4 regions of the Pantoea sp. KPR_PJ genome follow, and region 2 is predicted to be linked to each of the others. Evidence: predicted binding sites of a transcription regulator. Region 2 holds the regulator's gene; each other region holds the start of a gene.

Region 1 (7,627 bases), on a different contig from region 2:
CTGGTCAAAATAATCGCATTTGGTTGATTAAAGAAAAGCGGGATTATACAGGAATCCCCCTGGCTACGCACGGCATGGTGCGGAATAACCCTGAGACAATCAACGCCTTTTCCTTACTGCATCTGGCAAAAAAGCTGTTATTCTTGATTTGTTACGCGGTCACGATGAGATTCCGATGAAATACCAGCAACTCGAAAATCTTGAAAGTGGATGGAAATGGAAATACCTGGTGAAAAAGCACCGGGAAGGCGAGCCGATCACGCGACATCTCGAACTCAGCGCCGCGCAGGCTGCCGTTGATGAGCTACTTTTGATGGAAAATCATCCAGCAGATGTGGCGGAATGGATCGCGCAACACATTCATCCCGATCTTGATAACCGGCTCAAGCAAACGATTCGTGCGCGCCGCAAACGGCACTTTAATGCTGAGCATCAGCACACGCGCAAAAAATCTATCGATCTGGAATATCTGGTCTGGCAACGTCTGGCAGGGCTGGCGCAGCGCCGTGGCTGCACGCTGTCGGAAACTATTGTTCAACTGATTGAAGATGCAGAACGTAAAGAGAAATACGCCACGCAGATGTCGAGTCTCAAGCAGGGGCTACAGGCTATCCTGGGAAAATCTGAGACAGGTAACGACTAGCTGTTTCTCTGTCGTAAACAGCAGACATAAAAAACCCCGCTTAAGCGGGGTTTTTCTTACATTGAAACTTAAGCCTGCGGCTGAGTTACAACGTCTTTGATACCTTTCACGTCGATTTCTACGCGACGGTCCGGCGCCAGGCAGTCGATCAGAGCCTGACGGCCTTTCACGCTGTCACAGGTGTTGCCGGTAACTGGGTTAGATTCACCCATGCCACGTGCAGAGATCTTGTTAGACGGGATACCTTTAGAAACCAGGTAGTCAACCACTGACTGAGCGCGTTTCTCAGACAGTTTCTGGTTGTACTGGTCAGAACCGATGCGGTCAGTGAAGCCCAGGACAACAACAGAACCGTCTTTCGGATCCATTGAGCTCAGCTGGCTATACAGCTGGTCCAGAGCCTGCTGGCCTTCCGGCTTCAGGGTAGATTTGTTGAAGGTGAACAGCACGTCAGACTTCAGGGTGAAACGCTTGGTTTCAACAACTGGAGCCGGAGCCGGAGCCGGAGCTACAACCGGTGCAACTTCATCCTGACCGAAGCGGTATGAAACGCCTACGCTCAGCATGCCGTTGTCAGGACGTGCGCCAACGGTGGCTGCGTCGCCGATGTTGTTAACCCACTGGTAGTCCAGACGGGTAGCCCAGTTCTGAGTCAGAGCGTATTCAACACCCACAGCGGCCAGCGGAGAAACGCCGGTGTCGTGGTCGCTGATGCGGCCGTTAACCTGGTTGTTCTGAGTTGCGTCTGCACGCCATACCATACCACCCAGACGAGTGTAGATGTCCAGATCGTCAGTGATCGGGTAGCTCAGTTTAGCAGCCAGCTGAACGCCTTGTGCTTTGAATGCGCCGTTGTTCACGGTGCCTTTGTTCGGCATACGACCAAGCCAGTCGTAACCCAGTTCAAAGCCCAGGTACGGGTTAGCCTGATAGCCCAGGAATGCACCTGCGCCCAGCTGAGATTCGTGGGTCGGGCCATTGTTGTTGCCGTAACCATTACCGTAGTAACCAGTATCGTGATACTGAGACCAGCCCAGTTTAGCACCGGTATACCAGGTGTCATCTTTCGGAGCGGCCTGCGCTACGGTAGCGAAGCCAGCCAGTGCCACTGCAATTGCGATAGCTGTCTTTTTCATTTTGCGCCTCGTTATCATCCAAATAGGCAATGAGCAAAAAGGGATGCTCTTGGTTGTAATCCTTCGCCGGGTTAATACGCTCGCTTATGACTCTACCGATAAAAAACGGAGATTATTGAGCACCCTGGCGAGGTAAAGTCTACAACGAGATTGGAAACTTACAAGTATGATGTGAGGGGATGCTGCAAAAAAACAGGGCGTTATACACATATTCTAACATTTACCCTGGTCTTCATCCCGCTGCCTTTATCAGCAAAATGCAGCTAAACCATTGTCAAAGCTGGAGGGAAAAGAATCAGTGGTTTAGCCGAAACAGAAAACAAAAAAAACCAAGGAAAAATCCTAATTTTACTTAATGAAACAAATCCGACTGAATTTTTAGCCCTTTTGCTGGTCGTAGCGACTCAACCGAAGGTGAACTTGCACGCATAATCAAACCCAGTGCTTTACCTTCCGCCGCAGCCTGCTCCAGAGCGCGACGCTCTTCTTCTTCTAAATCATACGGAATCCATGCCAGTACTACGCTGTAGTTGCCTGTACGTAAAGCCTTAATCATCGCTTCAACTGAGGTACAACGCTCGGAATCCGCAACGTGCATGCTCTTCTCCAGCGGCAGCCCTGACTGCTGAAGCCAGGCGCGATTCAGCTTATGCGCGGGCGTTAACCACAACTGCCAGCGAGACTCCTGACTAAGCTGCTGTAATAACGGCAACAGCAACATCTGCATCATGCCGGGCTGCTCGCTATAGCGTAGCTCCGTAATCCAGCCGCTGTGTGGCGACGGTCTGGCCGAGGAGGCATGACGCTGAACAAAGCCTGCATTATTAAAGTGTTGTGTACGCATAAGTAGGTCACTCAGTCTTGAACTGTATGGATATACAGTAATGACTTCATGCACAAAGATCAACCTCAAATTTGGAAAACGGCTCGCAAAAACTGGAGAAGGTCTGACGAGAAAGCATTTATTCATTGAACCCGTTAAGGATTTTTTCTATATCTCTAACGGGCTGAAACAAGTGGATTTTTTGAATTTTTCGCACAAGGAGAGCGAGCCATGAAAAAACAACATCCGGTTGTAGAACGTGCCTGCGAGCACCTCGCCGCGCTGGGCTCCGTCGAGTCTCGCACGCAGTTTGGTGGCTATTCGCTGGCAGTTGAAAAGGTGGTTTTTGCGCTAATCAATGATGATGCACTCTACCTGCGCGCCAGCGAAGCGTTGCGAGCCTATGCTGCAAAACAGCCGATGCAGCCGCTGGTGTTTCGCAAACGCGGCACTTCAGTCAATCTCAACTACTATCGCGTTGACGATGCACTCTGGAATGATGCACGCCAGCTGCTGGCACTTTCGGCCGCTTCGCTCAGTACGGCACGACAGGAATCGCAGAAAAGAGAGCTCACCTCCCGACTCAAAGATTTGCCAAATCTGAGCCTGCGCATGGAGCTGATGCTGCAGGAGGCGGGCGTAAAAACCGTCCGACATTTACTGGAGCTGGGAGCTAAGCAGTGCTGGCTCAAACTCCGGGCAATTAATCAGCATGTCGGCCTTAAGACACTGCTGGCGCTGGAGGGCGCCATTGAGGGACGGCATGAGGCCGCTCTGCCAAAGGCGGTCAGAGCGGAGCTTAATGAGTGGTATCAGCAGACGCTAAAGCAGACCGCCTCTTAAACGTCAGCGAGGGTGCGGCGCAGGCGGGCGATCTCGGGCAGCAACGCGACCAGCAGACCCAACTGCTGCAATACCAGCGGCGCGCGTGTCTCCTGATCGGCGGCCAGATCGCTGATACGCTGCGTCAGCGCGTGTTGCATGTTTTCCGCCTCTTTATCACCGACGACATCGGTTTGCAGCACATCTTCAACATAGCAAACCGTATCATCAAGCAACGCCAGTAGCGCATCATCGGTCAGCCTGTCGCGGTGCGCCCCCAGCGCTGAAATGTAGCTCAGAAAAGAGTGGTTAAGGCAGAGCAGCTGAAAAGCGGACTCTTTATGCTTCTGTTGAGTACGTGATTCACCGCTCATGTTGGAGACGACGGATGCCAGTTCCGCATCGGCATTGTGGGCATCGCGGCGTGCGATACGGTAGGACAGACGGTTATCTTTGCCCTGGTGATACTGCTCCATGATGGCATCCAGATAACGACAGTTCGCATTGAGCGTTCGGCTCGCCACCACAGGCAACTGACGGAAACGCCAGTCGGGCCAGATAAACGCGACCGCCAGCCAGGCAAGGGCACATCCGAGTAGCGTATCCACAATGCGCGGCAGAGCAACTTCAAACCCCTCACCCAGCAGGTTGAAACAGAGCAGCACCAGCAACGTGATAAACAGCGTCGCCTGCGCATACTGGACCTGACGAAAGGCAAAAAAGAGCACGCCACTCACCACAATCAGGATCAGCTGGCCCTCCGTTGAGGGCACCAGCCAGAGGACCGGCAGGCCGATAACAATACCTGCCAGCGTACCCGCAATACGCAGCGCCAGCCTGCGGCGGGTCGCATTATAGTTAGGCTGGCAGACGAACAGGCTGGTTAGCAGGATCCAGTAACCACGATCGAGACCGGTGAGCTGAATGAAGCCATAGCCTACGCAGAGCACAACCGTCATACGCACTGCATGGCGAAACAGCGCTGAGGCAGGCGTCATATGACGGCTTATACGCAGACGGATATCGCTCCAGCCGCTCAGCCCTTCACGCGACAGTCGGTTGTCATTCAATGGGCTGTCGCTGGCGAAAGACTGATCCGATTCGATCGATCCCAGCTGTGCATCGATGGCGCGCAGATTGCGCAGCAGCCAGAAGAGCGGGCGCAGATGAGGGGCGTCAGGTTCATTTTGCTGCAGGCGTTCCAGCGCGGTTTGTAAACGGTCAAAAGCACGCTCGAAGCGCGGATCGTGTTCCCAGCGTTCCCGCAAGAGAATGCACTGTGACAGCTGCCGGCACGCCTGTGCCTGCATATTGAGCAGCCGCTGAAAGCGAAAGAGAATTTCGTTGTAGCGCCAGTCATCGCGCAGCAGATGGTATTGCAGGTGGGATGAGCTGGCACGTTCGTGAATATCCTGCGCCACGAAATAATAATGCAGGCTGCGTCGGGTGCTGCGCGAGCCTCGGTCGCCGCGCAGACGGCTTTGCAGCGTCGTTTTTGTCAGATTGAGCTGTGCTACCAGCTGACTGTTGACCATGGCCGTGCGAATCAGAGTGGCATCATCTTCTGCTTCGCCGTCTGGATCGAACCGGTTAGCCTTGGCCTCGAGATATTGCGCCAGCTGCGCATAGCTGCCTGCCAGCTGCTCCTGTACGGGCCGCACCGGAAACATCAGATGGCCAGACAGGGTCAGCAGGTTGTACCAGAGCGCACCGACCAGCAGCAGGACAGGCTGCATATACCACTGGGAAAACAGCCCGATGCCCAGCATGGTGTAGACGGCAATCAGCAGGGCACCAAATGCGATAGTCGCGTAACGCTGGCCAAGCGCGCCGAGCAGGATAAAGCCCCAGGTCGACAGGGCCAGCCCCACGATAAAAATAAGTGGGTGAGGAAACAGCAGTTCTACTGAGACTGAGGCGATGCAGAAGCAGAGCAGGGTAATAAAAAGATTGCGCAGGCGGCCGCTGAGACGATCGTCCAGATCCGCCAGCGCGGCGGCCACCACGCCCAGCGTAAGCGGAATGGTCCAGTCAATCTGGTGCAGCCACCAGGGAACGGCCGCGCACCCGGTTAATGCCAGAAAGATGCGCAGCAGATAGCGCCAGGTACTGTTGAACAGATAGTTGCGCCAGCCCGGCAACGCTTTCGACATCATCGGTTGACCTCAGTAACGGCGGCGAGCGTTGGCTTCACGCGCGGCGCGCGCCTCTTCAACCGGAACGACCCGGCGGCCCACTGGCCAGAGCGCAATTGCGGCGATTTTAAAATTGGCAATGCCTACGGGGATGCCAATGATACTCAGGCACTGAATGATTCCGGTGGAAATGTGCGTCAGGCAGAGCCACCAGCCGAAAAAGATCAGCCAGAAGATATTGAGGAAGGTCCCCCCGGTGTTCATCAGCGCGCTTTTGCTCTCCGGGCGTAGCACGTCGACATGCACCGCTTCGTTGCCATAGGGGAGCAGCGAGAGTCGGGTAATTTCCCAGCAGGAGCGCGTCAGCGGAAGCGTGAAAATCAGCACAATGCTGACCAGCGTGGCAAACAGCCAGCAGAGGGTGGTAATAAAGCCACCGAGAAAAAAATTGAGAATATTGAGCACGGTACGCATGACGTTCTTTTCCTTTTGCTTTCCGCAAGATGTGCCGCCAAGTTTAGCCTGTTTTAAGGCTGGAGCGTCAAGAGTCTGACAGGTAAACTCCCGATATTCTTACCTCCCGTTTGACGGTGTAGACATGGAACTCAAAGCGACATCGATGGGTAAACGACTTGCCCAACATCCTTATAACCGCGTTCGCCTGCTGGCGGCTGGGGTGGAAGTCAGCGGTGACAGGCACGAATATCTGATTCCTTTTAACGCGTTGCTGGATATCAACTGTAAGCGCGGCATGGTCTGGGGCGAGCTGGAGTTTTTGTTACCTGACGAAAAAGTCGTGCGTCTGCACGGCACAGAATGGCAGGAGACCCAGCGCTTTTACCACTATTTGCAACAGGCCTGGCAGAACTGGAGCCTGGAAATGAGTGCCATCTGCGTTGAGGTGCTGACACAGCTCAAAACAGAGATTGAAGAATTCGGTAACCAGGATCGCTGGATCAAGCGTAGTGAGCTTCATGCGCTGCGCGCGACTATCGAAAAGCAGTTCGCGGCGCTACCACTGCCGCTTGAGCGCCTTAGCCAAATCAGTGACTGCCGCGAGCTTTATCATTTCTGTCAGCGCTGGCTAGAGCAGGGCGAGGCAACGCTGCGTCAGCGCAACCGCGACTGGGCCGCGCACGTGCTGAAAGCGCATCATCACTTCTTTGCGACGGTGGAAACGTCACCACTCAATGCCTCACAGAGTGAAGCCGTGGTTAACGGAGAGGATGCGGTACTGGTGCTGGCTGGCGCGGGAAGCGGCAAAACCTCTGTGTTGGTCGCGCGCGCTGGCTGGTTGTTACAGCGCAAACTGGCTATGCCTGAGCAGATCCTGCTGCTGGCGTTTGGCCGCCAGGCAGCAGAGGAGATGAACGATCGTATTCAGTCGCGGCTGAACGTGACGAATATTCAGGCGCGTACCTTCCACGCCCTGGCGCTGCATATCATTCGGGAAGGCAGCAATAAACAGCCGACGATTAGCAAGCTGGAGAGCGATACCGCTGCGCGTCACGCACTGCTTATTAAGGTCTGGCGTCAGCAGTGTGAAGAGAAAAAAGCGCAGGCGAATGGCTGGCGGCAATGGCTGCGTGACGAGCTGGAGTGGGAGCTTCCGGAAGGCCATTTCTGGCAGGATGATCGGCTGGCCAGACGTCTGGCTTCGCGTCTTGAACGCTGGCTGGGATTGATGCGTATGCATGGCGGCGCGCAGGCGGCAATGATCGCTGAGGTGCCCGACGAGGTCAGAGAGCTGTTCAGTAAGCGCATTAAGTTGATGGCTCCGCTGCTGAAAGCCTGGAAAAGCGCACTGAAAGAAGAGGGGGCTGTCGATTTTTCCGGCCTCATCCACCAGGCGGTTGCCCTTCTTGATAAAGGGCGTTTTATCAGTCCGTGGAAGCATATTCTGGTGGACGAGTTTCAGGATATCTCGCCGCAACGGGCAGCCTTACTGACGGCGCTACGCCAGCAGAACAAGCGAACCACGCTGTTTGCCGTTGGCGACGACTGGCAGGCCATCTATCGCTTCAGTGGCGCAGAAATGAGCCTGACCACCGCGTTTCACCACTATTTT
Region 2 (7,627 bases):
GATGAATACATGTCGACTCAACGCGATCATCCTGGCAGAAAACATAAGTAAAAAATATGTTTAATTGCAGAACAGGCATAAGCAATCTGTGACTCTGTGATCGCACCCGCAATTAATAGCCGCGGTGACGCTCTAACCGGCTGATTTTCCGACGCAGCTTACGCCGTGCACGTTCGCGACTGTCGCCGCAAAAGGCGCGATAAACCCAGGCCACTACCAGCGCCAGCACCAGCCACGGCAACAATTTAATTACCAGCGCAAATAGTCCGCCGATAAACATCACGACGGTGGCCACCACCAGCGCCGCCAGTACGCCCAGCAGCGAGACGCCGGTCACCAGCAGCATCAGAAAAAAGCCCAGCACAAATAAAATTTCCACGGTGTCACTCCTCTTAATCATTCTACAGCGCTGTTACAAGAAGCGTGCCATTTTTAATACCCTGAAATCCCTGAAAAAAATCACCGGCGTCATTTCATTTGTAGTGAAATTCACTGTTTTTTGGCGTAAAAAAAACCAGCCCGGAGGCTGGTTTTACTGTGCAAGTGCAATCCCTCAGGCTTCCTGGGGGATCTTGTCCGCCACCATAGCCAGCGCGGCTTCTACCACGCGCACGTCTGCGCCCGGCTTGTGGGCGTTCTCACTCAGGTGACGACGCCACTGTCGCGCTCCCGGAATTCCCTGGAACAGGCCGAGCATATGGCGCGTGATATGTCCGAGGTAGGTTCCCTTTGCCAGCTCCGCTTCGATATAAGGATACATGCTGCGCACAATGGCCACTGGATCGGCAACCGGCGTATCACGGCCAAACAGTTCGCGGTCAACCTGCGCCAGCAGACCCGGATTCTGATAGGCTTCGCGCCCCATCATCACGCCATCCAGATGTTGCAGATGCGTTTTAGCCTCTTCCAGCGTTTTTACGCCGCCGTTGATGGCCATCGTCAGCTGGGGAAAATCACGTTTCAGCTGATAAACGCGCGGATAGTCGAGTGGCGGGATCTCGCGGTTTTCTTTCGGACTCAGCCCGGAGAGCCAGGCTTTGCGCGCGTGAATGATAAAGGTGTCGCAGCCGCCGCGCTCTGCCACGGTGCCAACAAAATCAGTGAGAAAGGCATAGCTGTCCTGCTCATCAATGCCGATGCGGGTTTTCACCGTGACCGGGATCGAGACCACCTGACGCATTGCAGCAATACACTCCGCCACCAGCGCAGCCTCCGCCATCAGGCAGGCCCCGAAACGGCCATTCTGTACGCGGTCGGACGGACAGCCAACGTTAAGATTGACCTCGTCATAGCCGCGCGCTTCCGCCAGCTTTGCGCATTGCGCCAGCGCCGCCGGATCGCTGCCGCCCAGCTGTAGCGCAACCGGATGCTCCGCTTCGCTATAGGCCAGATAGTCGCCTTTACCGTGAATGATTGCGCCCGTTGTCACCATTTCGGTGTAGAGCAAAGTATCGCCCGTTAGCTGGCGATGAAAATAGCGACAGTGACGATCCGTCCAGTCGAGCATCGGCGCGATGGAAAAACGTTGCGAGGAGAAAGAGTTGCTCATGAAGCGCAGAAAATCCGTAAAAGGGTGATGATAATCTGCGCAAGGATAGCACACTAACAGCGTGCCGGGCGACTACAGGCCGCCCGGTTTATGTCAGAGGGCTAGCGATCAGAAATTAAACCCGAGCTGCATCATTGCACCCCAGGTATGGTTATCGCCCGCCGAGCCCGCCAGATCCAGATGTACCGCATTGTTAAACGGTGACAGACCGAAACCTGCAGTGAAGACATTTTCATCGTTGGATTTCATATCCGCGCGATAGCCAGCGCGCAGCGCCAGCCAGTCCAGCACGCGATACTCACCGCCGACGCCAGCATACTGGCTGCTCTCTTCCGATTTAAATCGCTTCGTCTCGGTCAAATCTACATCCAGTGCGGCCGTAAAAGGCCCCTCTTTCCATGCCAGTCCTGAGGTCACCAGCGGACGGATCTGATAGGTATCGCGATAGCCATTGATCTCTTTGGTCTGCAAATCGCGCGATACCAGGTTCTGTCCGGTAATACCCAGCGTCCAGTTTTCACCCAGGGGTGTGGCTAAACCAGCGTCGATGTTAAAACCGGTGTTGTCGTTGCGGTAGCGGCTACCGTTCAGATCGTTTTTATCGTAGTTGTAGATGCTGGCTGAATAGTTATAGAGCCAGGTTTTCTGAATCTTCGGTGTGACCCCCAGCGATACCGGATGTCCTGCCACGCTGAACTCATGCGCCACGGCGATACCATAGTCGGTCACCAGCGCCGCCAGCCCGTTTGCGCTGGAGCGCAAATTATTCTGGTCGCCCGGCAGAGGAATAATGGTGCCGTTCGCCACGCCGTCGAGATAGGTAATATCGCTCTGGGCAACATTAGCACGCAGGTGCACCGTTCCATATGCCTTGGTGATAAAGGCGAACGGCAGGGTGTCATTCGGGACGGTTACCGCCAGCGCGACCCCTGCTGTACCATTGGCTTTATTGCCGCGCAGATCGCGCAACTGGTTGGCGACATCCCGTGACGCCGATTTAAGCTGCGGATAGCCGTTAAGGAAATCGCGAAAGGTCAGGTTATCGATTACGCCACGATAGCGATCGACGGTATCACTGATATCGTCAACCTTATCCACCATTTTGTCTTTATCCGTGACCTGCAAACCCGCTGACGGAAAGATAATTCCGACGTTATCCTCTGAATGAGCGCGGGTCATCAGCGCCGGGTTCGCCAGCACGGCTGAGCTCCATGTAGAGGAGGCAACGCCGGTGCCACCCATGGCGTCATTGCGTGCATCATACCAGGTGCCCGCGGCTATCGCGGAGGAAGAAAGAAAAATTGCACTTAACGCAGCAGGATATAAAAGCGCAGAGCGCAGAGTGGGGTTGTTCGCCATTTGTCTGCCATCACCTTGATCAGGAAACATTCATCTTCGAAATTTGTGGTTAGCGCTATTGTGAATGGCATCTAACCGTTCATTGCTGTGAAGTAAGTTGGAACAGCGTTGTTATTCGCCTGATTGGATGATTTCTCTGCAAATCAGCGCTTTTATTATGTAGCGGGGTAGTCAAAAAAGGATATTAAGGCCAGTCCTTCCTTAAGAACCCATGAACATTAGTGCTTAACCTGGTGAGTTGTAAAGCAAAACGTCCATTTTGTTTCATTATGTCTCGATAATGTTGGCCCTGAGTAAACGTCCTGAAATAGCGCAACAGAAGTCATTTTCCTGTAACAACATGGTTTTGCTAAATAAACAGTCAAAAAAATGTCCGTCGCGGTAACCCCAGCGGAAGCACATTTAATGTGATAAAATAACATCTCGTTTTAAGCGGAGAATCACCATGTCGACAATGACGCCAGAGCAAATCATGACCCAGGCGGAAAAACTGTGTCTGCAGCGCGGCGTGCGCCTGACCACGCAGCGCGCAGAGGTATTACGTCTGATGGCTGCGCAACATGGATCGATTAGCGCTTATGACCTGCTGGACCGCCTCCGCGCAACGGAGCCACAGGCAAAGCCGCCAACGGTCTATCGTGCGCTGGATTTTTTGCTTGAGCAGGGCTTTATTCACCGGGTGGAATCCAACAACAGCTATGTGGTTTGTCATCACTTCGAGGCACCCGCCCATACCTCAGTTATGCTGGTATGCGATCGCTGTGCGGCAGTGACCGAAAAACAGGCGCAAGGTGTAGAAAAAATTATCGGCGATCTGGCAGGCGAAGCGCGCTTTGCGTTAAGGCATAGCGTGATTGAAGCGCATGGGCTCTGTGTAAGCTGTGCTGAAGTTGAGGCGTGTGTTCATCCAGATAGCTGCAACCACGACCATGAAAAAGAGGGGAAAAAGCGCGGAAAGCGGGGATAAAGAGCACATCCCTGTGCTGCTCTTTCACTCATCCTGAGTGAAGGGGATTACCAGCGGTAATCTTTGTTCTGGGTTTCCCAGTCGGAGACTTCTTTCTCAGCCTCGTCCTTCGCGTAACCGTAGCGTTCCTGGATTTTGCCGACAAGCTGGTCGCGTTTACCTTCGATTACCTGCATATCATCGTCGGTCAGCTTGCCCCATTTTTCTTTAAATTTACCTTTGAACTGCTTCCAGTTACCGCTCGCTTCGTCTTTATTCATTTTCAGACCTCCACGTCATCCTTAGTTTTACATACCACCGCGTAACGGCGGTACGACAATACAAAGCGCTGCTCTGTTGCGCTGTTGTAAGGTAATTGTAGTAGACGAATCGGCAACTGCCGGACAATTACAGATCATTACAGAATAATCTGTTAAAAATCAGCACCTGCTGGCGCTGCCGTCTGGCTAATCAGCTGGAAAACCAGCGGCTTAAGCGCCACTCCCGCCGCCAGATAAACCACAGTGAGATGCCGCGTAGCGCAAGGAAAACGGTTATTGCCAGCCATAAGCCGTGATTACCCAGCCAGGGCAGCGTCAGCAGCGTCAGGAAGTAACCCAGCGCGGCAACAGCCATACTGTTGCGCATTTCGCGCCCGCGCGTAGCGCCAATAAAGAGACCATCCAGCAGATAGCACCAGACGCCCGCCAGCGGCAGAATGATTTGCCAGACAAGATAGCGATCGACCTGCTGCCGTAGTGGCTCCAGCGAGGTAAGCAGCGCCACAACGGATTCACCACTCACCGCATAAATTAGCGCAAACGCCAGCGCCACACATCCCGCCTGACGACACGCCGCGTGCCACACCGCCAGCAGCTTTTCGCCATCACGCGCACCGTAGGCTTCGCCTGACACGGCTTCGACCGCATAGGCAAAGCCGTCAAGCGCATAGGCGGTAAACGTAATAAACATCAGCAATACGGCGTTAGTCGCGACGATCTCCGGCCCCAGACGCGCTCCCACCAGCGTTAGCGAGGCGAAGCAGAGCTGTAACAGCAGCGACCGCAGCATGATGTCGCGATTCAGGCGCAGCAGGCGGCTGATGTCGCCACGCCAGCTCTTCTGCAACATCGCCGGGGTGATACCGCGTATTTTCAGCACTCGCCATACCATCGCCAGTCCAACGGCCAGCGTGACATATTCTGCCACCGCCGTGGCGGTTGCTGCACCTGCCACGCCCCACTTCAGACCAGGCACCAGCCAGAGGTCGAGCAGAATGTTCACGCTGTTGCCCACCACCAGCAGAACAACCGGCGCACGCACATACTGCACGCCCAGCAGCCAGCCGAGAATAACCATGTTTGCCAGAGTTGCAGGCGCGCTGAGCCAGCGGATATGGATAAAGCGTGCGGCCTGCTCCAGCACCTGCGGATCGCCGCCCGCCAGCCGTCCTGCCAGGATACTGAGCGGATCGCGCAGCAGGATAAACAGCACACCAGCCAGCAGTGCCATTATCAGCGGCTGCGTCAGAGCGCGAGCGAGCGCCAGCGGATCGCGTGCGCCAAAGGCCTGAGCGGTAAGCCCTGTCGTGCTCATGCGCAGAAAAAGCAGCAGCATAAAGACGAAACTGGTTATTGTGGTGCCAATCGCCACGCCGCCGAGATAAATCGGACTATCGAGATGACCGATAACGGCGGTGTCTACCAGACCGAGCAGCGGCACGGTGATATTAGAAAGGATCATCGGCAGCGCCAGCCGCCAGAGGTGTCGATCGTGTGCAGTAAAGAGACGCATCAGCCGGTCCATGCCTGAAAACGCAGGAAAGATGAATGGGCTACCGGGGTGTTAGTAGCCCAGACCGCATACGCAGGGATTCGCGTTCAGACGCCCGACAGAGATCGGCCGGCATCTGAAACGCGCTGGTCAGAGCCACTCGCCGTTGCGTACCACGCCTACCGCCAGACCTTCAACGGTCAGCGACTGCGTGCGGGTGTCGACCACGATAGGTTCGAAGTCATTATTTTCTGGCAGCAGATGAACCACCGTGCCCTGCTTTTTCCAGCGTTTTACCGTGACTTCATCGTCGATGCGCGCCACCACGACCTGGCCATTGCGGACATCCTGAGTTTTGTGCACCGCCAGCAGGTCACCATCCATAATGCCAATATCTTTCATCGACATACCAGCAACGCGCAGCAGAAAATCAGCAGAAGGTTTGAACAGGTCAGGGTCAACTTTATAGTGCGTTTCGATATGTTCCTGCGCCAGCAATGGCTCACCGGCTGCGACGCGGCCAATCAACGGCAGGCCATTCGACTCTTCTTCTTCCATCAGCAGACGAATGCCGCGCGATGCGCCAGAGACAATCTCAATCACGCCTTTGCGCGCCAGCGCTTTCAGATGCTCTTCAGCGGCGTTCGGGGAACGGAACCCCAGCTGCGAGGCAATTTCCGCACGCGTTGGCGGCATGCCCGTCTGGTTAATATGGTCGCGAATCAGGTCATAAACCTGTTGCTGCCTGGTGGTTAATGCTTTCATCCCGCCCCCTGGTTGTTTATACAGTCGCTGTGAGTATATACAGGTATTGGCGAAATGAAAACCGAAACCCAGGGAAATAACAGGCATTTGGGCAATTATGGAAAGCCTACCGCAAATGCGACCAGAGCAGCGCGATCCAGACAAACATCGCCAGTATAATCGCCAGCAAAACGGCCGCGGAGCCCATGTCCTTCGCCCGTCCCGCCAGGGGATGGCGCTCCTGACCGATACGGTCAACCACGGCCTCAATGGCACTGTTAAGGATCTCAACAATGATGACCAGCACTACCGATCCAATCATCAGGATACGTGCAACGGTATCGACATCCAGCCAGCAGGCTACCAGAATAGCGACAATAGCAGCGGTCGCCTCCTGACGAAATGCGGCCTCATGCTGCCAGGCGGCGCGTAATCCTTGCCACGAGTAGCCAGCCGCTTTCACAATCCTGAGTAAGCCGGTGGTATTACTTGCCATTGCGAGGGAACCCTTTTAGTTGTTTAACGTCAATGTGTGGGCCGGGTGCGTTTGGCACCGCCACAGATCTTCGCAGCACTTTCTGTTATGCTTGCGGCGCTTTGCTAACAAGAGGCTTCATGTTGTCTATGTCAGGTTGGCGTAAACTTTATTATAAATTGTTGAATTTACCACTCTCTGTTCTGGTAAAAAGTAAGGCCATTCCGGCCGATCCCGTTTCCGAACATGGACTTGATCCCACGCGGCCGATTATGTACGTGCTGCCATACGATTCCAAGGCGGATTTAATGACGCTGCGCCAGCAGTGTCTCAAACATAATTTGCCCGATCCGCTTGTTCCGCTGGAAATTGACGGCGCGCTGCTGCCACGCCATGTGTTTATTCACGATGGGCCACGCGTGTTTCCCTATTTCGTGCCAAACACGGAATCGGTAAAAATTTTCCATGAGTATCTGGATCTGCATCGCAACAATCCAAATCTGGATATCCAGATGCTGCCGGTATCGGTGATGTTTGGGCGTGCTCCGGGCCGTGAGGTTCAGGGCAACGATGCCCCGCACCTGCGCGAACTGAACGGCGTAGAGAAGTTTTTCGCCACGCTCTGGAACGGTCGCGACAGCTTTGTACGTTTTTCCCCCACGGTCTCACTGCGCTGGATGGCCACGCAGCACGGCACCGATAAATCTATTGCGCAGAAGCTGGCACGTGTGGCACGCATACACTTTGCTCGCCAGCGTCTGGCCGCCATCGGCCCGCGTCT
Region 3 (7,627 bases), on a different contig from region 2:
TTGGACGCTTCAGATAGAGATGTTCCGGGCAGCCCAGGGTTTTTAACAGCAGCTTGCCCTGACGTTTGTTAAGGCGAAACAGCGGGTTGATGTCGGTGCCCCCGTCGCCATATTTGGTGAAAAAGCCGGTTACCGCCTCCGCCGCGTGATCGGTGCCGACCACCACCCCCTGGGTCATACCCGCAATGCTGTATTGTGCCTTCATGCGCTCGCGTGCTTTCTCGTTGCCGCGCACAAAATCTGACAGCTCAATGCCTGCCGCTTTTAGCGCGCGTTCGCTGGCCAGCACTGATTCTTTGATGTTAACCACCAGTGAGCGATCGGGCTGGATAAACGCCAGCGCGTCCTGACAATCCTGCTCGTCCGCCTGTACGCCGTAGGGCAGGCGTACGGCAATAAAGGTATACGCCTTGTCGCCGGTCTCTTCACGCAGTTCGCTGATGGCCAGCTGCGACAGTTTGCCCGCCAGCGTTGAGTCCTGCCCCCCGCTGATGCCGAGCACCAGCGTCTTCAGAAACGGGTGGCGCTTCAGGTAGTTTTTGAGGAAATCCACGCTGCGACGAATCTCCTGCTGCGCATCGATCTCCGGGTTAACGCCAAGTGCGGTAATGATTTCCTGTTGCAGTGACATGCCTCTCTCCCCAAGTCATTGGCCTGTTGGCCCGTGCGAACCATTCCTTAAAGCTAACGTGCATCAGTGAAAACAACAAGCCAAAGCGCCAGTTGTTTCCGGTTAACTGCTGCGTTATCAGACGGTTTCTTTCCGCGGCGCAGGTTTTTGCGCGAGGAAAGTAAACATAAAAATAGCCAGCATAAAACAGCCGAAGATGGTCCCGGTCATGCTGAGCAGGGAGGTGCCACCCAGCCCCGTAATGGGTACCGAGAGCGCTCCAAAAGAGAACATGCAGACGCCGATCACCGCCGAGGCGCTACCGGCGCGGTGGCCCTGACTCTGCATGGCGAGCGACGACGCGGTGGTGGCAATGACGCCATTGCTGGCGATGGTGAAAAAGAGGGCAACCAGCACCAGCGGCAGAGGGGCATCGCTCAGCCCCGCCAGCAGCAGCAGGCTGGAAGCGACAAACGCCAGCGTCAGGCCACCCTTCAGCACGCGATACTCACCCCACAGCGGGCAGAGGCGGGCGCTGGTTTGCGAGGCGATGACCAGACCGATGCCGTTAGCGGCAAAGCAGAAGCTGAACGCCTGCGGCGACAGGCCGTAAATTTGCTGTAATACGAAGGGAGACGCGCCGATATAGGCGAACATGCCCGACATCATAAACGCCTGCGTCAGGCAAAAGCCCATAAAGGGACGGTGGGTAATGACCTGACCCAGTGCGGCCCAGGCCGAAAACACCGACCCCTGGCTGCGGCGTTCTGGCGGCAGCGTTTCGTGCAGCTTCCAGCGTGCCAGCAGGATCAGCAGCAGCGCCGTGGCACCCAGCACAATAAAAATGCCGCGCCAGTTAAGCACCGTCATCAGGACGCCTCCGAGCACCGGCGCACCAATCGGCGCCAGGCCGTTGACCAGCATCAGCAGGGCAAAAAAACGCGTCAGCTCATGGCCGCTGTACATGTCACGCGCCACGGCACGCGAGAGTACCGCACCGCCGGCGCCAGCCAGTCCTTCGAACAGGCGCGCCAGTAGCAGCTGATGAATATCCTGCGCCAGAGCGCAGCCCACTGAGGCGATAAACAGCAGGACCAGCGAGAGCGTGAGGGGACGCAGGCGGCCAAATTTGTCGCTCATCGGCCCGAACAGCAGCTGGCCCGCACCCAGCCCGAGCAGGCCAGCAGTGAGGCTAAGCTGCGCGGTGGCGGTTGAAGTATGAAGATCCTGTGCCAGTTCTGGTAGCGCAGGCAGGTAGAGATCGATGCAGAGCGGGCCAAGCGCCGCCATCAGGCCCAGCGTGATGGCATAGACCAGTCGGTTCGTTGATGCAGGTGTCATTTGTCCTCTGAGGGCGTGATAAGATGATGGATCATCTGTTTATAAAGGGTGTAGAGCAGCTCCGCTGACGCTTTCTGCGTCGTCAGCCGACGAAAAGCCGTGCCTTCAATCAGCACCGCCAGCACCTCAACGCAGGCGGCACGTTGCGCCTCGCTCAGGTGGGGATAGTCCCGGCGCAGTTTTTCGCAGGCATTATGAAACAGCCGCGCTTCTGCACGCTGCAGGATTTCACGGACGCGCGGATTGCGGCTTGCCTCAGCAGCCACCTCCAGCATCAGCATCTCATCCTCTTCGTTCAGGGTTTCCCGGCGGGCGATCATATCGGCGATATGGAGAAGATCGTTCTGTTCACTCATCGCGACCACACGACCGTCAACGATGCGTTTTATCATCTCTTCAATAAGCGCGTTTTTGCTGGGAAAATAGCGATAAATTTGCCCAACGCTGAGGCTGGCGACGCTGGCAAGCTGCGCCATGCTGGCAGCGTGAAAACCTGACTGACGAAAACAGCGTCGCGCTGCCGCGATGATCTCATCCTGTCGCGTACGGTGGCGGGCATCGCGCGCTGCACGCTGTCTGTTCATCTCGCCTCCGAAAAGTAGTTTTGAGAGTGGTTATTCTCGCGCAGGATTATACGGGCCGGGCGGGAGATAAACAGCTTTTTTACGCGAACCTGACGATGAAAAGTCAGCGTAAAATGCACCCATAAAGTTGATAAATCTGCATTTCTGTTCCAGGCTTAAGCTTACATGGACAAAAAATGAGGAACAACAAGATGAAAAAAGCAATGGGTTGTATCGCTGCGGCGCTGACGCTGGTCGCACTGTCTGGTTGTACGGCTTACGATCGTGCTGAGAGCTACGTCAGCAAGCCGGTTGTTAAGGATGTGAAAAAAGGCATGACGCGCGATCAGGTACGTCAGATTGCGGGTCCGGCTTCTACCGAGATTACGATGGTTCACGCACGCGGTACCTGCCAGACCTATGTGCTTGGCGAGCGCGACGGCAAGCCACAGACCTATTTCGTTAGCTACAACGACACAGGCCGCGTGATGAACTATGGCTTCCAGAGCTGTAAAGATTACGACACCGATCCACAGGCTGCACAATAAGCCTGAAAAAACTGAATAACATAACGGCCCGTCATTGACGGGCCGTTTTCATTGGTCGCGATAAGCCGTGCTGCTCGCTTACAGCCCGGCCGGACGCGGCACCTCAATATATTCGCCATTAATATCGCGCTGGTAGTAGTGCCCCTCCTGCACGTAAAAACGTCTGCCGTTAAAGTCGAGCACCCGCATCTCTCTGTAGGGTTCAGCGGGGGGCTGTACCACCACGTAGTTTTCACCCTGGCGCTGATAGTAGTCGCCATTCAGCAGGTAGTAGGTAAGACCGCCAATCAAAACGGCGGTTGCGGCTTCCGGCAGGAAACGCAGCGGACCTGGACCGCCCCAGCCGCGACCGTGACCGCCCCAGTGAGGGCCTGGACCCGGCCCCCAACCACCGGGATGGGCTGAAACAAGGGCTGGCGACAGCAGCGTTAGCGCCAGCATTGAGGCGATAACTTTTTTCATCGGTTTTCTCCTGCGGTAACTGCCCGCAGCATTCTCTTTTTCCGGCGCGAAAACAAGCGCAGAGGCGCGACTTTTTCCTCTTTTTACCACGCTTAACGCTTTCTTAACGACGTCGCCATCATGGCGGCGGATTGTGAAGCACGGGCAGGGTGGAGGCGCTGTTGCAGCCGCGCACTGATAAGGCGCAGAAGAGACCACTTTCTAAAGGCGACAAACCGGTGAAGCTGCCGGGATCCCTGGTCCAGGTTGCGTAATTAACCTTCAGACAGGGACGAGAGGCTAACAGAGGGAAGAAGTAGCAGAAAAGACGGGGCAGAACATAACGCAAAAAAAATGCTGGTGACGTTCACGTCACCAGCATGGAAGGTCGTCGTCAGGTTCAGGGCCAGATAACGCGCTTAGCGATGAGCCAGCTCCGCGTGCTCATCGCTCTCCAGCACCTTTTTATCGGTCATGCCCAGCCAGCGGCTGGTCAGGGAACCGGCAGTCATTGAGCCGTTGACGTTCAGGGCGGTGCGGCCCATATCGATCAGCGGTTCGATAGAGATCAGCAGGGCAACCAGCGTAACAGGCAGGCCCATTGCCGGCAGCACAATCAGCGCAGCGAAGGTTGCGCCGCCGCCAACGCCTGCCACACCGGCGGAGCTGAGCGTGACGATACCCACCAGCGTCGCAATCCAGACCGGGTCGAACGGGTTAATGCCCACGGTCGGGGCCACCATGACAGCCAGCATCGTTGGATAGAGGCCGGCACAGCCGTTTTGCCCGATGGTTGCGCCAAACGAGGCGGAGAAGCTGGCGATCGATTCCGGTACGCCCAGACGACGCGTCTGGGTTTCCACGTTCAGCGGAATACTGGCGGCGCTGGAGCGGCTGGTAAAGGCAAACGTGATCACCGGCCATACCTTGCGGAAGAAGCGCAAAGGATTAATACCGTTCACCGACAGCAGCAGCGCATGGACGCCAAACATAATCGCCAGGCCCAGGTAGGAGGCAACCACGAAGCCGCCAAGCTTGATGATATCCTGCAGGTTAGAACCCGCGACAACTTTGGTCATCAGCGCCAGCACGCCGTAGGGGGTCAGCTTCATGATCAGTCGCACCAGCTTCATCACCCAGGACTGCAGCGTATCAATAGCGACCAGAACGCGCTGGCCTTTGACTTCGTCATCTTTCAGCAACTGGAGCGCTGCTACACCGAGGAAGGCCGCAAAGATCACTACGCTGATAATCGACGTGGGGCTGGCACCGGTCAGATCGGCAAACGGGTTTTTCGGCACAAAAGAGAGCAGCAGCTGCGGAACGGTCAGGTCGGCAACTTTGCCTGCGTAGTTGCTCTGAATGGCAGCCAGACGCGCGCTCTCCTGCGCCCCCTGCACCAGACCTTCAGCACTGAGGTGGAACAGGCCAGTAACCAGCACGCCAACCAGCGCAGAGATGGCGGTAGTAAAGAGCAGAACGCCAATCGTCAGCAGGCTGATTTTGCCTAACGATGAGGCATTGTGCAGACGCGCCACGGCGCTGAGAATCGAGGCGAACACCAGCGGCATCACGATCATTTGTAGCAGCTGCACGTAGCCGTTACCGACAATGTTGAACCAGCTGATAGAGGTTTTCAGCACGTCACTCTGCGCACCATAGATAGTTTGCAGCGCCAGGCCGAACAGCACGCCGATCACCAGACCGACCAGCACTTTTTTCGACAGGCTCCAGCTTTGGCGACCCAGGCGCGATAGCAGCAGTAGCAGCGCGACAAAGGCAACGAGATTAAGAATCAGAGGTAGATCCATGTTGGCTCCAGAGAGCGCGTCCGGCTTTCTGAAAAGCCGAAACGCGAGATATTGTGACACACGAATTAAGTGGCCGTATGGTACCAGCTACCGCTGGTGTCGACTTATATCCAAATGGAATGGCTTATAACCAGACAGCATTTTCTGCGGTTTTAATGTGCTTTTTGCGCAGAAATCAGGCGAGAGACGCCATTTTGCAGGGTATCAAACAGCTGCGAGGTCCAGCCCTGCGCACCAAAGGAGGGCGCGCCCGGCGGAAACCACAGGGAACAGCCTACCAGCACCAGGCAGAGCGTGCGCTCAAGCTGATTGCCTTTCTGGCTTCTGAGGAGGGGCAAACGAAAACGCCAGCGGCAGGGCCATAACAGCGGCACGCCAGCAGGCGTCAGCATATCAGCAACGATGTGGCTAAGATAACCCAGCGTCATGCCCTGCAAAACGTCGGCCGGCAGCAGCCAGTCTTCCGGCACGTTAATCTGAAACAGCCACAGGCTGGCGGCTACTGCCAGCAGGCTGTGCGTAAAGCCGCGATGACCAAATGCACGTGCTATCGGATAGGAGAGCCACTTTAGTCTCTGACCGAGCAACGATTTTGGATGATCAATATCAGGTAACAGGCAGGTAAGCAGCGCGGCGGGAATAAGGTGCCACCAGTCAGCCTGAGCCAGCACGGGTGTCAGCTCAGCGCGTTTAGCAAAAATAGCAGTGGCAATAGCAAAAATTACGTGGCCTTCGCCCGTCATGATAGAACCTGGGTGCAAACTGTCGATGCATCCAGTATAGGGATTTATCCAGTGAATGAGAAGTTGTGACGCTGTAACGAAGCGTGAATTTTACAAGCGAAACGGCGACCGGATGCCGCCGTGCTTTACGTTATCGCGCCAGCCAGCCACCATCGACGGCCAGCGTATACCCATTTACGTAATCGGATGCGGATGAGGCGAGAAAAACCGCCGGCCCCATCATATCTTCCGGTACGCCCCAGCGAGCGGCAGGAATACGGCCCAGAATCTCAGCGCTGCGGCCTTCATCGTTGCGCAACTGCTCGGTGTTATTGGTCGCCATATACCCTGGCGCAATCGCATTGACATTGATGCCGTGCTTTGCCCATTCGTTTGCCATCAGGCGCGTCAGGCCCATAACCGCACTTTTTGAGGCAGTGTAAGAGGGCACGCGGATACCGCCCTGAAACGACAGCATCGAGGCAATGTTGATGATTTTGCCGCCGTGTCCCTGGGCGATAAACTGGCGAGCCACCTGTTGTGAAAGAAAGAATACGCTCTTACTGTTGATGTTCATCACATCATCCCAGTCCTGTTCGCTGAAGCTTAACGCATCTTCGCGACGGATAATGCCGGCGTTGTTGACCAGAATGTCGATCCTGCCCGCTGCGGCGACCGCCTGCTGCACGATGCCGGGCACCTCTTCCGTGCGGATTAGATCCGCCTGTAGAGACCAGAAACGACGACCTAGCGCTTCTACGCGCTGCTGCGTTTCTGTCGCATCGTCTCGATTAACCCCGACGATATCGCAGCCAGCCTGCGCCAGTCCCAGCGCCATGCCCTGACCAAGCCCGGTGTTACAGCCGGTGACCAGCGCGACTTTCCCTTCCAGATTAAATGCGTTGAGTATCATAAGTGCGCCTCCTTTGTTAGCGCAGATCGCGGATATTGACATGATCCATGTCGTCGAAAACCTGATTCTCGCCCACCATGCCCCAGATAAAGGTGTAGCGTTGGGTGCCGACGCCGGCATGAATCGACCAGCTGGGTGAGATCACCGCCTGTTCGTTATGCACCAGCAGATGACGCGTCTCCTGCGGCTGGCCCATCATGTGAAACACGGCGCTCTCCGGGCTCATGTCGAAGTAGAAGTAAACCTCCATGCGGCGCTCGTGTGTGTGGCACGGCATGGTGTTCCACAGGTTGCCCTCCTCCAGACGGGTCAGACCCATTGTCAGCTGGCAGGTTGGCAGAACATCCGGCACCAGATATTTGTTGATGGTGCGACGATTAGAGGTGGCCGCGTCGCCCAGCGTGGTGCGCACTGCCTCCTCTTTGCCCACTTTTTTATCGGGAAAGCGACTGTGGGCCGGTGCACAGTTGAAATAGAACTTTGCCGGGCAAGACGCATCATTGCTGTGGAAAATGAGGTTTTGTGCTCCTTTACCGACGTACAGCGCCTCTTCTGAACCTATCTCCCAGACTTGACTGTCAACCGTTACCGTGCCCGGGCCGCCAATATTGATGATCCCCAGCTCCCGGCGCTCAAGGAAGTAGCTGACGCCCAGCTGCTTGCCCATCTCGTTGCCGA
Region 4 (7,627 bases), on a different contig from region 2:
CGCGACGGTGGATCAGGTGAACTTCGGCAGCGATGTTAGCCAGATAAAGTGCCTCTTCCACTGCGGTATTGCCGCCGCCAATAACGGCAACCTTTTGATTACGATAGAAAAATCCATCGCAGGTAGCACAGGCAGAGACGCCTTTGCCTTTGAACGCTTCTTCAGAGGGCAGACCCAGATAGCGAGCAGACGCGCCGGTGGCAATAATCAGCGCATCAGCCGTATATTCGCCGCTGTCGCCCGTAAGGCGAAACGGCCGGTTTTGCAAATCCACGGTATGGATATGATCGAAAATAATCTCGGTGTTAAATTTTTCGGCATGCTCGTGCATGCGATCCATCAGCGAAGGGCCTGTCAGATCGTGTGGGTCGCCGGGCCAGTTCTCTACCTCAGTAGTGGTGGTCAACTGACCGCCTTTTTCGAGGCCGGTGATGAGTACCGGATTCAGGTTGGCGCGTGCAGCATAGACTGCTGCGGTATAACCCGCCGGGCCAGAGCCCAGAATGAGCAATTTACTGTGTTTGGCCGTACTCATAGGATCCTCAGTTTCATTCGGCTGACAACATGACCCAGGATTGTAGGGAATTTAACGAGGCAAAAAAAGGGCTGGAAAATTTTGTTGCCGATAGCTGCAAACGGCGTAGACGATAAAAGTCAGTTTTGCACGTCCATTGCGCCAAAAAGGGGCAATAATCGGCTTTTACTGGTGCACAGCTATAAAAATACTCATTTAAAAACAGTAACCCAGCGGTCTGTCTGGCATCTTGTCCTGAATTTGGTCTTTTTACTTTGACAATCGCCTGCGCTTTTGCGAAAACAATGGCAGAAGCGAAGATGAAGGAAAGGGGCTAAACAGGGTTTCGTTCGCTGTTTTACCCTTAAATCCGGATAAATAACAGCCTGACATGGGTAATGACGCATGATGTGGACAGACAACATGCGTCATGCGGATGGATGCGTGAGCGCGCACAGGTGACTTCTTCACTTCCATAAATGCTCTGGACAGCGACTGTTTTCAGGGCGTGGCAGGTAAAGGGAAGGAATTAAGAGAGACAATAATAATGGTAGACAATAAGAAACGCCCCGGAAAAGATCTCGACAGAATCGACAGAAATATTCTGAATGAACTTCAGAAAGATGGTCGTATTTCAAATGTAGAGCTTTCCAAACGCGTAGGATTATCGCCTACGCCATGTCTTGAGCGTGTGCGTCGTCTGGAGCGTCAGGGTTTTATTCTTGGCTATACCGCGCAACTTAACCCGCACTATCTTGATGCGTCACTGCTGGTTTTCGTTGAGATTACTCTGAATCGTGGTGCGCCTGATGTGTTTGAACAGTTTAACGCCGCTGTGCAAAAACTTGAGGAAACTCAAGAGTGTCACCTGGTTTCTGGTGATTTCGACTACCTGCTAAAAACACGCGTGCCCGATATGTCCGCCTACCGTAAGCTGCTCGGCGAAACCCTGTTGCGCCTGCCGGGGGTCAACGACACGCGCACTTACGTGGTCATGGAAGAGGTCAAACAGAGCAATCGGCTGGTGATCAAAACCCGATAACGCAGCGCAGGTGCAAAACCTGTGAACTTTCGATACACTCCTGTGAATTCATACAGGACCAGCGTCGGGCTTGCCCGACGCTGTTGCCTTCATAATTTACAGGCACCTGGAGAGTTCTCTTGAGCCAGGAATACACAGAAGACAAAGAAGTTTCGTTAAAACCGCTTAGCAGTGGACGTCGTTTACTGGAAGCGTTACTCATACTCGTCTCCCTTTTCGCCGTCTATCTGATGGTTTCCCTGATTAGCTTTAATCCGTCCGATCCGAGCTGGTCGCAAACGGCCTGGCATGAGCCGATTCATAATCTCGGCGGTGGTGTGGGAGCCTGGATGGCCGATACGCTGCTTTTCATCTTTGGCGTAATGGCTTATGCCATTCCCCCGGTCATTATTGGGCTCTGCTGGATCGCCTTTCGCCAGCGTGACCAGCAGGACTATATCGACTATTTCGCTATCGGCCTGCGCCTGATAGGCGTGCTGGCGCTGGTGGTCACTACCTGCGGTCTGGCCGCGCTTAACGCCGATGACATCTGGTACTTTGCTTCCGGCGGTGTTATCGGCAGCCTGGTCAGTAACGCTATTGCCCCCTGGTTTAGTCCGGCAACGGGTACGCTGGCGCTGCTCTGCGTCTGGGCGGCAGGCATGACGCTTTATACTGGCTGGTCCTGGCTGACGATTGCTGAGCGCATTGGCGGGGTCGTAATGGGCGTGCTGACCTTTGCAAGCAATCGCTCGCGCCGCGATGAGCCCTGGCAGGAAGATGAAGAGGATGAGTACGAGACGGAAGCTGCGCCGCGCCTGAAAGCCGCTGCGCAGGAAGAAGATGACGTGCTGCTCTCAGCGCCGCGCACCAGCGCAAACACCGTTGCGCATGACGATGCTGATCCGCTGCTGACGAAAGCCGCCGCGGCGACAGATGCTGCACTGACTTCTGTTGCTGAAGCTGCGGGCGTTGCTGCCCCTGTCGCGGCGGCTGCAATGCCGTCTACGGCTGCTGCCGCAATGTCGTCTGCTACCCCTGTCGCGTCTGCCGTAGTCCCTTCTGCTGCACCATCTGCGCCAGCTGTTGCGGCACCAGAGGTTGCAGAAGTGATGCCGTCGGCCCTTGCTTCGCCGCCGCCTGTTCAGCCTGCGATCGCCCGTTCCGCTGCGCCGTCGCAGCAAACAATGAATACCTTTACGGCTGTGCCTCCTCAACCAGAGGTTGCGGCTGAGCCGCCGCGTTATCATTTTGATATGCCAGATGAGCCATCGGCACCCACCTTTACCGGCTGGGAAGAGGACGATGGCCCACAAATGGGCAACTGGCGCGACACCGGGGTAAGCGCTGCTGCAGGCATGGCCGCGACCAGCGCTGCCACCGCAGCGTCGTCGCGCTCCTCTGCACCCCTGTTTGATGTTGCACCGGAAGAGCCGTCTAATCCTCAGGTCAAGCAGGGCATCGGGCCGGCACTACCGCGTCCTAATCCGGTTAAGCTTCCTACCCGCCGCGAGCTGGCTTCCTACGGTATTAAACTGCCTTCTCAGCGCATGGCCGAAGAGAAAGCCAAAGCAGAAGAGCAGCTGCGGGCCAGTGATACGCCGCCTCAGCCGGTGAAAGCCGAGTCTGAATGGTCGCATGAGCAGACTGACGATGAGCAGCAGTCACAGCTTCGTGACGCGTTCGCCAGCCAGCAGCAGCAGCGCTATGGTGAAAGCTGGCAGCCGCGAGAGGATCATGAAGAGGCGGCTGAGCAGGCTGCACTGGCACAGCCGTTCGCTTCCCGGCCGCGAGAGGATCATGAAGAGGCGGCTGAGCAGGCTGCACTGGCACAACAGTTCGCTTCCCAGCAGCGTCAGCGCTACAGCGCCGTTGAGCAGGAAGCGCCCGCTTTCACTCTGGATACGTCGTCGGTATTTGATTTTTCACCCATGAAAGATCTGGTGGATGAAGGCCCAGGCGAACCGCTGTTCACTATTGCCAGTACGCCAGAGCCTGAAGCGCCAGCGGCCACACACACGCCGTGGCAGCAGCCAGCGGAGACGTCAGTGCCTCAGCCCGCCGTGCCTGTCGCTGCACCGCCCGTTTCTGCCGCTATTGAGCCTTCTGTACCAGACGCTGTCGAGACGCCTGCTGTTCAGATGCCTGTCTCTGCATCGGTGCAGTCGCAGGCTCCCCAGCCGGGTTCGCTGGACAATAGCCTGATTCACCCTTTCCTGATGCGCCATAATCAGCCGCTGGAGAAGCCGTCTACGCCCCTGCCCACGCTGGACCTGCTCACCTCGCCGCCTGCGGAAGAGGAGCCGGTGGATATGTTTGCGCTTGAGCAAACGGCACGGCTGGTTGAAGCGCGCTTGGGTGACTATCGCGTGAAAGCTGAAGTGGTAGGGATCTCACCAGGTCCGGTGATTACCCGCTTTGAGCTGGACCTGGCGCCGGGCGTGAAGGCCGCACGGATATCCAATCTGTCGCGTGACCTGGCCCGTTCGCTCTCTGCGGTTGCGGTTCGTGTCGTCGAAGTGATCCCAGGCAAGCCCTATGTGGGTCTGGAGTTACCGAATAAGCACCGCCAGACGGTATATCTGCGCGAAGTGCTTGACTGCGCAAAATTCCGCGACAATCCGTCGCCGCTCTCTGTGGTGCTGGGTAAAGATATTGCCGGTCAGCCGGTAGTGGCCGATCTGGCTAAAATGCCTCACCTGCTGGTAGCGGGGACAACCGGCTCCGGTAAGTCGGTGGGCGTTAACACCATGATCATCAGCATGCTCTATAAAGCGACGCCGGAAGAAGTCCGCTTTATTATGATCGATCCAAAAATGCTGGAGCTGTCGGTTTACGAAGGCATCCCACACCTGTTGACGGAAGTGGTTACCGACATGAAGGATGCGGCCAACGCGCTGCGCTGGAGCGTGGGTGAAATGGAGCGACGCTACAAGCTAATGTCAGCGCTGGGCGTGCGTAATCTGGCTGGCTACAACGAAAAAGTGGAGCAGGCGGAAGCGATGGGCCGTCCTATTCCCGATCCGTTCTGGAAGCCGGGTGACAGCATGGATACCACGCCGCCGGTGCTGGAAAAACTGCCTTATATCGTGGTGCTGGTGGATGAGTTCGCCGATCTGATGATGGCAGTGGGCAAGAAAGTAGAAGAGCTGATTGCACGTCTGGCCCAGAAAGCACGTGCAGCGGGTATTCACCTGGTGCTTGCCACGCAGCGTCCGTCGGTGGATGTGATTACTGGCCTGATCAAGGCAAACATCCCGACGCGTATCGCCTTCACCGTTTCAAGCAAAATTGACTCACGGACTATTCTCGATCAGGGTGGTGCGGAATCGCTGCTGGGCATGGGTGACATGCTCTATATGCCGCCTAACTCCTCGATGCCGGTGCGTGTGCATGGCGCGTTTGTTCGCGACCAGGAAGTGCATGCCGTAGTGCAGGACTGGAAAGCGCGCGGACGTCCGCAGTACATCGAAAGTATTACGGCGGGCGAAGAGAGCGAAGGCGGCAGCGGTGGTCTGGAGGGCGATGAAGAGCTCGATCCGCTGTTTGATCAGGCGGTAGCCTTTGTGGTGGATAAACGCCGGGCTTCGATTTCCGGCGTGCAGCGTCAGTTCCGCATTGGCTACAACCGTGCTGCGCGCATTATTGAACAGATGGAAGCGCAGGGGATTGTGTCAGAGCCCGGACACAACGGTAACCGCGAAGTGCTTTCTCCGCCGCCGCACGAAATGTAGCGCGACACGCTTTGCAACAAACAATCATGGGCCAGTTTTTACTGGCCCATTGTTTAGCTACGCGCCACCCCTTATATCAGATAACGCTTTCGGGTTTTTCTCCTGGCTCAATGCCGGAACGGCGACCAGAATTAAAACGGTATTCACTGGATAGAGACAAATAAGGAATTCAAGCAGATGAAATTACGCGTAATCGTGCCTGGCCTGTTGGCCGTTTTTGCTTCTGCCAGCGTAATGGCGGATGCCTCCAGCGATTTGCAGCAGCGTCTGAACAAGGTCAACAGTTTTCACGCCAGCTTCAGCCAAAAAGTAACCGACAGCAGCGGTGCAAATGTGCAGGAAGGTGAGGGTGAACTCTGGGTAAAACGCCCCAGCCTGTTTAACTGGCATATGACCGCGCCTGACGAAAGTGTGATCATTTCCGATGGCAAAAACCTGTGGTTCTATAACCCGTTTGTTGAGCAGGCCAGCGTAAGCCTGCTTAAAGACGCCACCAGCAATACGCCTTTTATGCTGATAGCCCGCAACCAGCCGAGCGACTGGCAGCAGTACAATATCAAACAGCAGGGCGATACCTTTGAGCTGACGCCCAAAAACAGCGATGGCAACCTCAGGCAGTTCACGCTTTCGGTGACCTCTGCAGGCACCATCAATCAGTTCAGCGCCATTGAGCAGGATGGCCAGCGCAGCAGCTATCAGCTTAAAAGCCAGAAAAACGGCTCCATTAGCCCAGATAAATTTACCTTCACACCGCCCAAAGGGGTGACGGTAGACGATCAGCGTCAGTGAGGTAAGAGTGGGTAATCTGTCTCTGGATTTTTCCTCTGAGGATTTCAAGCCGCTGGCGGCACGTATGCGCCCAGAAACCCTTAAGCAATATATTGGGCAGCAGCATCTGCTGGCACCCGGTAAACCTTTGCCGCGTGCTATTGAGGCGGGTCATCTCCACTCAATGATCCTCTGGGGACCGCCAGGCACAGGTAAAACAACCCTGGCGGAGATTATCGCTCGCTATGCTAATGCCGATGTTGAGCGTATCTCCGCTGTCACCTCAGGCGTTAAGGAAATTCGTGAGGCAATAGAACGTGCGCGACACAGCCGTCAGGTGGGACGCCGCACTATCCTGTTTGTTGATGAGGTGCATCGCTTCAATAAAAGCCAGCAGGATGCCTTTCTGCCACATATCGAAGACGGCACCATTACTTTTATCGGTGCCACGACCGAGAATCCGTCGTTTGAACTTAACTCAGCGCTGCTCTCACGGGCGCGCGTCTACCTGTTGAAGTCGCTGACTAGCGAAGACATCGAGCAGGTACTGGATCAGGCGATGCAGGATAAAACGCGTGGCTTTGGCGATAGCGATATTCTGCTGCCGGATAATACCCGACGTATGATTGCTGAGCTGGTAGGCGGCGATGCGCGCCGTGCGCTTAACACGCTGGAAATGATGGCGGATATGGCAGAAAGCAATGCGCAGGGTAAGCGCGAGCTGACGCCTGCGTTGCTCACTGAGGTGTCTGGTGAACGCGCCGCGCGCTTTGATAATAAAGGCGACCGCTTCTACGATCTGATTTCCGCGTTGCATAAATCGGTGCGTGGCTCTGCGCCAGATGCCGCCCTCTACTGGTATGCGCGTATCATTACTGCCGGTGGCGATCCGCTCTATGTCGCGCGCCGCCTGCTGGCAATTGCCTCTGAAGATGTGGGTAATGCCGATCCGCGCGGGATGCAGGTGGCCATTGCCGCCTGGGACTGTTTTACTCGCGTTGGCCCGGCCGAGGGCGAGCGTGCCATTGCGCAGGCCATTGTCTATCTGGCCTGCGCGCCAAAAAGTAATGCTGTCTATACCGCGTTTAAGGCGGCGATGCGCGATGCGCGTGAGCATCCTGACTATGATGTGCCTGAGCATCTGCGCAATGCGCCAACTCGCCTGATGAAGGAGATGGGGCTGGGCAAAGAATACCGTTACGCCCACGATGAAGAGCACGCTTACGCGGCGGGTGAAGTCTATTTTCCACCGGAAATGGCGCAGACGCGTTACTACTTGCCCACTGCACGTGGCCTTGAGGGCAAAATTGGTGAAAAGCTCGCCTGGCTGGCTGAACAGGATCAAAATAGCCCGACAAAACGCTACCGCTGAAACAGACGTTACGGTAAGGTGAGCAAGGATTTCAATGTATTCCAGCAGGAATACATCCCTCTATCTCTTCTATTAACCTTTATTACACAGGATAAGCATGCTCGATCCCAATCTGCTGCGTAATGAGCCAGACGCAGTCGCAGAAAAACTGGCACGCCGAGGATTCAAACTGGATGTGGAAATGCTGCGCTCACTTGAAGAGCGTCGTAAAGTCTTGC

Evidence for each region. The regulator LexA, encoded in region 2, represses DNA repair genes until DNA is damaged. The targets are predictions, from matches to a motif close to TNCTGTATGTACATACAGNA.
Region 1: a site for LexA is predicted at 2,644-2,663, ahead of sulA (SOS-induced cell division inhibitor SulA). Genes of this name have one in related genera too.
Region 3: a site for LexA is predicted at 6,075-6,094, ahead of HP564_RS04260 (metal-dependent hydrolase). Genes of this name have one in related genera too.
Region 4: a site for LexA is predicted at 1,595-1,614, ahead of HP564_RS00755 (DNA translocase FtsK 4TM domain-containing protein). Genes of this name have one in related genera too.

What each region holds. Positions count from the first base shown of each region.
Region 1 covers NZ_JABMIK010000001.1:228,701-236,327, forward strand. Annotated here, with positions in the region: gene HP564_RS01015 (AAA family ATPase) at 1-14, opposite strand, end outside; gene matP (macrodomain Ter protein MatP) at 176-643, shown strand; gene ompA (porin OmpA) at 712-1,779, opposite strand; gene sulA (SOS-induced cell division inhibitor SulA) at 2,132-2,623, opposite strand; gene HP564_RS01035 (TfoX/Sxy family DNA transformation protein) at 2,834-3,445, shown strand; gene yccS (YccS family putative transporter) at 3,442-5,580, opposite strand; gene HP564_RS01045 (YccF domain-containing protein) at 5,590-6,033, opposite strand; gene helD (DNA helicase IV) at 6,158-7,627, shown strand, end outside.
Region 2 covers NZ_JABMIK010000004.1:25,778-33,404, reverse strand. Annotated here, with positions in the region: gene pspG (envelope stress response protein PspG) at 113-379, opposite strand; gene dusA (tRNA dihydrouridine(20/20a) synthase DusA) at 554-1,549, opposite strand; gene HP564_RS10665 (conjugal transfer protein TraF) at 1,658-2,908, opposite strand; gene zur (zinc uptake transcriptional repressor Zur) at 3,354-3,875, shown strand; gene HP564_RS10655 (CsbD family protein) at 3,923-4,135, opposite strand; gene dinF (MATE family efflux transporter DinF) at 4,326-5,648, opposite strand; gene lexA (transcriptional repressor LexA) at 5,778-6,392, opposite strand; gene HP564_RS10640 (diacylglycerol kinase) at 6,499-6,867, opposite strand; gene plsB (glycerol-3-phosphate 1-O-acyltransferase PlsB) at 6,996-7,627, shown strand, end outside.
Region 3 covers NZ_JABMIK010000001.1:889,871-897,497, forward strand. Annotated here, with positions in the region: gene nadE (ammonia-dependent NAD(+) synthetase) at 1-631, opposite strand, end outside; gene HP564_RS04235 (multidrug effflux MFS transporter) at 749-1,951, opposite strand; gene HP564_RS04240 (TetR/AcrR family transcriptional regulator) at 1,948-2,535, opposite strand; gene osmE (osmotically-inducible lipoprotein OsmE) at 2,727-3,062, shown strand; gene HP564_RS04250 (DUF6515 family protein) at 3,141-3,524, opposite strand; gene HP564_RS04255 (L-cystine transporter) at 3,923-5,314, opposite strand; gene HP564_RS04260 (metal-dependent hydrolase) at 5,467-6,057, opposite strand; gene kduD (2-dehydro-3-deoxy-D-gluconate 5-dehydrogenase KduD) at 6,188-6,949, opposite strand; gene kduI (5-dehydro-4-deoxy-D-glucuronate isomerase) at 6,966-7,627, opposite strand, start outside.
Region 4 covers NZ_JABMIK010000001.1:155,418-163,044, forward strand. Annotated here, with positions in the region: gene trxB (thioredoxin-disulfide reductase) at 1-535, opposite strand, end outside; gene lrp (leucine-responsive transcriptional regulator Lrp) at 1,062-1,556, shown strand; gene HP564_RS00755 (DNA translocase FtsK 4TM domain-containing protein) at 1,676-5,269, shown strand; gene lolA (outer membrane lipoprotein chaperone LolA) at 5,447-6,058, shown strand; gene HP564_RS00765 (replication-associated recombination protein A) at 6,066-7,409, shown strand; gene serS (serine--tRNA ligase) at 7,507-7,627, shown strand, end outside.